Linked DNA regions of Posidoniimonas polymericola. The protein of the gene in region 1 interacts with the protein of each later gene in a pairwise test. Links are inferred from orthologs where the notes say so. Each region holds a gene or a part of one and is shown in the gene's direction. Other genes may lie near its edges. The genes, in order: Pla123a_RS11460 and dnaB.

Region 1 (3,258 bases):
CGCCTTGGCGGCGGCCAGCCACTGCAGGTCTTCCTTGAGGGAATCCTTGGCGAGCTCCTCGGCCCGCTCGGCGGCCAGCTCGGCAAAGACGCCCTTGGTCGCCTTGTAGGCTTCGATCGCTTTGTCGTAGTCGCTGTCGAGCTCGTAGCTACGGGCCAGGCCGAATTGGGCCCGGTCGCGGATCTCCTGGCTGACGCCCTTGGCCTGCAGCAGCCGTTCGAACTTCTGGCGGGCATTGTCGGTCGCCTTGAGGGCGTTGTCGCGGTCGGTGAGGACGCTCTCGGAGGCCTCGTACAGCTTGCCCTCGGCCCAGGTGATGCTAGCAAAGTTGGCCGGGGCTCCGGCGTCGTCAAGCTCGAGGGCGGCGGTCTCGAGGGTGCTCATCCGCGGCACGCCCTCCAGGGCCGTCATGGTATACAGGCTCCAGTCGGCGGCGCGGCTCGCCTTGTTGGACTTCTGGTAGTACCCCCAAGCGGTGAAGAGCGCGATGGCGCCGATCACGCCGATCAAGATCAGCGAGGCGTACGGCTTCACGTTCTCGATGAAGTCCTCGAGCCAGTGGGCCAGCTCGTTCTCGGCGAGTTCGTGACGGTGTTGGGAGTCCATAGGGCGATTTAATGTTTGCGGTTGGCAATCTATCATGGGCGGCCTCGCTGCCGCCCGAAGCACTCTATATTACGGGCTAACCCCGATTTCCCCAATCCCTATGCCCGCCGGCCTCAATCCCGCCCAGCAAGACGCCGTGATGACGCTCCGCGGGCCCCTGCTGGTGCTGGCAGGGGCCGGCACGGGCAAAACCCGCGTCGTGACCTTCCGGATCGCCCAGCTTATCAAGAGCGGGGTCGCCGCCGACCGCATCCTGGCGGTCACCTTCACCCGCAAGGCGGCCGGCGAGATGCAGGAGCGGGCCGCCGAGCTCCTGAACGGAGGCAAGCGGAAACGCCGCAAGCGGGGGACCCCCAAGCCCGAGATCAGCACCTTCCACTCGCTCTGCGTGCGGATCCTGCGGCGGCACGCCACGCACCTGGGGTACCCGGAGAAGTTCACCATCGCCGACCGCGGCGACCAGGAGAGCCACGCCCGCACCGCCCTGCGTGAGATCCGCGCCCCCAACGACGCCCTCAAGCCGGGCGACCTGCTGGCGATCATCAGCCAGTGGAAGATGCGTTCGGTGACGCCCTCGCAGGCGGGCGGCATCGCCGAGACCGACCGCGAGCACCTCGCCGCATCGGCCTACCGCAGGTACCAGAACCACCTGAAGAACAGCGGCTCGGTCGACTTCGACGACCTGCTGTATTTGACCGAGGAGCTGTTCCGCAAGTTCCCGACCCTCCGCCGCGAGGAGGCCGGCCGCTTCGACCACGTGCTGGTAGACGAGTACCAGGACACCAACCACAGCCAGTACGAGATTGTCCGCGGCCTGGCGATGGGCCACCGCAACCTGTGCGTCGTGGGCGACGACGACCAGTCGATCTACTCGTGGCGCGGCGCCGAGGTGACCCACATCCTCACGTTCAACAAAGACTGGCCCGAGGCCAAGACTGTCCGGCTGGAGGCCAACTACCGCAGCCGCAAGCCGATCATCGACTACGCCAACACGCTGATCGTCCACAACGCGCACCGGCACGACAAGGTGCTGCGGCCCGCCAAGGGGGGCGGCGAGCCCCCCCGCATCATGCAGTACAAGGACGAGCTCACCGAGGCCAAGGAGGTGGTGTTCGACATCCGCCGCAAGGTCGAGCAGACCAAGCTGCGGTACCGCGATGTCGCGATCCTGTTCCGCACCAACGAGCAGCCCCGCGCGTTCGAGGCCGAGCTCCGCGCGCAGGACGTCCCCTACGTGCTGATCGGCGGCATGAGCTTCTACGACCGCCGCGAGATCCGCGACGTCATGGCCTACATGAAGCTCGCCGCCAACCCCGACGACGAGCCGTCGCTGCTGCGGGTGCTCAACACCCCGCCCCGCGGCATCGGCGACACCGCCCGCAAGCGGATGATGGAGCAGGCCGTGTCGCGCGGCGTCCCGCTGTGGCGGGTCGTGGCCGACTTCGCCAACGTCGAAGGGCTGACGCCGGCCGCCAAGAAGGGCTGCGCGGCGCTCGTCCAGATGGTGGAGTCGTGGCGCAAGGACGACGGCCCGGTCGAGCGGCTCGTGAACCGCGTCATCGACGAGGCCCGCTACCGCCAGGAGCTCGACCGCATCTACCCCGACCCGAACGAGCGCGACGCCCGGCTCGCCGCGCTCGGCGAGATCGTCAACGCCGCCGCATCGTACGACGCCAAGGACGATGACGACGACGACCCCACCGCGCGGCCGCTCGACGGGTTCCTCGAGGAGATCGCCCTCGGCGGGCCGGGCGACAACAACGACAAGGAGTCGCAGCTCGACCAGAACTCGGTCGCGCTCTTGACCCTGCACGCCGCCAAGGGGCTCGAGTTCCCCCACGTCTACCTGGTCGGCATGGAGGAGGGCATCCTGCCGCACCGCCGCTCGATCGAGGCCGAGAACGAATCGATCGACGAGGAACGCCGACTCGCGTATGTCGGCGTGACCCGCGCGCAGGATCGGCTCACGCTGTCGCTCGCCCTCACCCGTCGCAAGTGGGGCAAGGCCCGCGACACCCTGCCGAGCCGCTTCCTGTACGAGATGACCGGCCAGGCCGAGCGGGCGCCGCACCGCCACCCCAAGAACCAGCACACTAACGGACGGAGACGATAGCGGTGAGATCTGAGCCCACGAGTCGAAAATCGGGGACTGGCTCGCCGCCAGTTGCTCCCGTAGCCTGAAGCACGCGTTGATGCGGCGTGCCTGTCCCCGTTTTTCGACGGACCATCCGATCGCGTCTCCCTTGGATGGCCCGCTCAAAATGGGGACAGGCACTCGACCGCCCCAGAATCGATCCCAGGCAACGTTCCGCACGGCGGACGAGAGCCAGTCCCCAATTCGAGCTCATCCACCGAGAGGTTCAATGGACTACGTCAAAGCAGCCGCCGGCGCGATCGGCGGCGCTGTCGCCGGGGCGGTCGTGTTCATCCTGCTCGCCCGCGCCGGACTGCACGCCGGCATGCTGATGGGCGCCGGGGCAGGGTGGGGCGTGCAGCTGGCAGTCCGCGACCGTAACCTGGCGACCGGCGTCATCGCATTGGTCGCCGGCCTGGTTGCTTCGGTGCTGGCCGAGTGGTACGCGCTGCCGTTCATGGCCGATCCGAGCCTGCCGTTCTTCCTCGCCCACCTGCACCAGATCAACTTTATCCACC
Region 2 (3,238 bases), on another replicon or contig:
CCGCCCCGGCGTCGTCGTCCGCGGGCGCCAACATCCCGCCCGAAGACGACATCCCGTTCTGATCGCAGCACACACAGAGTTTCAATACTCAGAGTTCGATTCCTGCCGGCAGGCGGTCCCACGTGGCCGCGGCCCGGTGACAAATCAACCGCCGGCCCTGCCGGCCGACCGGTTCCATCAGTCCAGCGGCCCTTTTTCAAGCGAATCGTTCCATGCCGACCAAGCAGAAGAAGATCAAGCGTAAGTCCAGCAACAACAAGCGCCTGCCGAAGGGCCCGCACGGCGGGTACCAGGTTCTGCTGATCCAGTCGGTCGAGCACCTTGGTTCGCAGGGCGAGGTGGTTGAGGTGAAGCCGGGCTACGCACTCAACTACCTGGTGCCGCAGGGCCTCGCGACGGTCGCCTCGGACCACCACCAGCGGATGGTCGAGAAGCACAAGGCCAAGCTGCAGCAGCTCGCCCTGCAGCGTCAGGCCGACCTCCGCAGCCGCGCCGCAGAGATCAGCAAGCAGAGCGTCACGATCGAGGCCCAGGCCACCGAAGAGGGGCACCTCTACGGCAGCGTCGGCGCCGCCGAGATCGTCGCCGCGCTCAAGAAGAGCGGCGTCACCCTGGCCGCCGACCAGGTCCGCCTGGAGGGCGTGCTCAAGGAGCTCGGCCTGTACACCGTCAAGTTCCGCCTGTCGGCCGACGTCGAGGGCGAGCTGAAGGTCTGGGTCGTCCCGGCTGTCGGCGCCGAGTAGGCAGCCGACTGCTGGCCACGCCAGCCTCCCATCTGCAAAACGCTTATTCGAATCGCCGCGCAGCTCCACCCTGGGGCTGCGCGGCGAATCGCTATGCCCGTCCCCACCCAGCTTTCGGGGGGGGCGGCGGGTTGTCTCTCATCGCGCTGTTGTTGGGGCCCACGTGCGGGCGGCGGCGCAGCTAGTTTCTGGTTGACGGAGCAACAGCCATGGCGTCAGGGAGAGAAAACGGCCGCAACGGCAAGGGACGCGGCGCCCGCGACTCGCAGTCGAACGGGCTCGCCCAGGACTTCTTGGGCCGCACCCCGCCGCAGAGTCCCGAGGCGGAACGCGCCGTGCTGGGCAGCCTGCTGCTGCTCCCCGAGGTCTTCGACGACGTGGCCCTCTTGGTGTCGGCCGAGGACTTCAGTGGCGACGCCAACGCGCGGCTGTACCGCCACATCCAGAACATGCACTCCGAGGGCGTGTCGATCGACGTCGTGCTGCTGGTGCAGCGTCTGAAGGACGCCGGCGAGTACGAATCGATCGGCGGCGGCGCCTACCTGGCCGAGATCGGCGAGGCGGTGCCGACCGCCGCGCACGCCGAGTACTACGCCAAGATCGTCCGGGAGAAGTCGATCCTCCGCTCGCTGATCCACGCGGGCGCCGACATCCTGACCGACGCCTTCGACGCCGGCATGGACCCCCGCAGCGTGCTGAGCCGCGCGGAGGAACGGGTCTTCAGCATCCTCGAGGAGAAGGGGCAGGGTCAGGTCAACTCCATCCGCGACGTGCTGCAGGCGTCGCTCGCGCGGATGAACGACCGCATGCAGGAAGGCCACGACGCGGGCGGCGTCGAGTCCGGCTTCGACGACTTCGACGAGATGACCGGCGGCATGCACGGCTCGGAATTGATCATCCTCGCCGCCCGACCTTCGATGGGCAAAACAGCGTTGGCGATGAACATCGTTGAGCACGTGGCGGTCGACTGCGGCCAGCCCGTGCTGTTTGTCAGCCTCGAAATGTCGGCGATCGAGCTGGCCGACCGGCTGCTCTGCTCCCGCGCCCGGGTGAGTGGCCACCGCCTGCGGAACGGTCAGATCACGGGTGAGGAGAGCAGCAAGCTGATCCAGGTCGCCGGCGAGATCAGCTCGGCGCCGCTGTTCATCGACGACTCGCCGAGCCGCACGATGACCGAGATCTCGGCCGTGGCGCGGCGGATCAAGCGGCGCGACGGCCTCGGACTGATCGCCATCGACTACCTGCAGTTGATCGACCCGGACCAGCCGAGCGACCCGCGGCAGGAGCAGGTCGCCAAGATCGCCCGCCGCCTGAAGGGCCTGGCGCGCGAGCTCGACGTGCCGGTGCTGTGCCTCGGCCAGCTCAACCGGCAGGTAGAGAACTCTCGTGACAACAAGCCGCAGCTCAGCAACCTGCGTGAGTCCGGCGCCATCGAGCAGGACGCCGACGTCGTCATGTTTGTGCACCGCGAGGAGTACTACCAGACCAACGAGGAAGACCGCGAACGCTGCCGCGGCGAGGCGGAGCTGCTGATCCGCAAGCAGCGTAACGGCCCGGTCGGCGACGTGAAGCTCACCTGGCTGCACGACTACACCCGGTTCGTGAACGCGGCTCCGCAGCGGTACGACGACCTGCCGAGCTACGGCGGGGACGATTCGTTCTAGCGGGGTGCGGCCGGCCGCCGGGCAGGACCGACGACTCGCTCCTTGGCCGCCGGCCTTCCAACGGCTACGCTGCAGGACTAGCCAGTCGGTTTTCCGCCCTCTCGCCCGGCCCGCGTTCGCATGCCCGCCCGAATCCTGCGCCAACTCGCCAATAAGCACTGGGTGATCGTGCTGCTGGCGTGGGTGGCGCTGGCGGTGTCGCTGCGGCTGGTTGCCCCCGACTGGGAGACCGTCGCCCACGAGGGCGACCTCGAGCACCTGCCGCGGACCGCCGCCAGCGTGGCGGCCGACGAGCTCCTGCGGGAAGCGTTCCCCGAGGAGTCGAGCCACAGCGAGGTCGTGCTGCTGTTCGACCGCGACGGCGACCCGCTCACGGTCGCCGACCGCCAGTTCGCGCTCGACGTCGCTCTGCTGCTGGAAGGGGAGGGGGGCGAGCTGCCGATCGTTGGCGTCTGGCACGCCAAACGCCCGCTGGTGAGCCGCATGCTGCTCGCCCCCGGTGGCGCGGCCGAGATGGTGATCCTCCGCCTCAGCAACCCGCTGATGTCGGTCGACAATATCCGGGTGCTCAAGAGCATCGAAGACCAGATCGGCGCCCGCATGGTGAACGCCCCCGTGGGGCTTCGGTTCTCGCTTACGGGCTCGGCCGCCATCGGCGCGGAGACGCTCGCCGCCGCCCGCGAGAGCCTGCAGGCGACCCACCAAGCGACGCTGCTGCTGGTGCTGGCCTGCCTGGTGCTGATCTACCGGGCGCCGCTGTTGGTGCTGGTGCCGCTGGCGACCATCGGCTTGTCGGTGTCGGTGGCGATGAGCCTGATCGTGCTGCTCGCC

What was found.
Region 2: the proteins of Pla123a_RS11460 (region 1) and dnaB interact in binary tests that used the Escherichia coli proteins (3 or more experiments, as listed by UniProt). The link is inferred for Posidoniimonas polymericola from one-to-one orthologs.

Annotation. Positions count from the first base shown.
Region 1 is NZ_SJPO01000005.1:104,231-107,488, reverse strand. The notes cover bases 268-3,212. They hold Pla123a_RS11460 (ATP-dependent helicase), read left to right. Parts: upstream 268-706; coding sequence 707-2,719; downstream 2,720-3,212. Other genes in these bases: Pla123a_RS11455 (hypothetical protein), read left to right, coding at 2,970-3,212; Pla123a_RS11465 (hypothetical protein), read right to left, coding at 268-606. Also shown: more of Pla123a_RS11465, read right to left, coding at 1-267; more of Pla123a_RS11455, read left to right, coding at 3,213-3,258. UniProt on the Escherichia coli protein: Rep helicase is a single-stranded (ss)DNA-dependent ATPase involved in DNA replication; it can initiate unwinding at a nick in the DNA. It binds to ssDNA and acts in a progressive fashion along the DNA in the 3' to 5' direction.
Region 2 is NZ_SJPO01000008.1:301,469-304,706, forward strand. The notes cover bases 255-3,179. They hold dnaB (replicative DNA helicase), read left to right. Parts: upstream 255-952; coding sequence 953-2,407; downstream 2,408-3,179. Other genes in these bases: rplI (50S ribosomal protein L9), read left to right, coding at 255-743; Pla123a_RS17230 (MMPL family transporter), read left to right, coding at 2,528-3,179. Outside these bases: Pla123a_RS17215 (single-stranded DNA-binding protein), read left to right, coding at 1-62; more of rplI, read left to right, coding at 213-254; more of Pla123a_RS17230, read left to right, coding at 3,180-3,238. UniProt on the Escherichia coli protein: The main replicative DNA helicase, it participates in initiation and elongation during chromosome replication. Travels ahead of the DNA replisome, separating dsDNA into templates for DNA synthesis.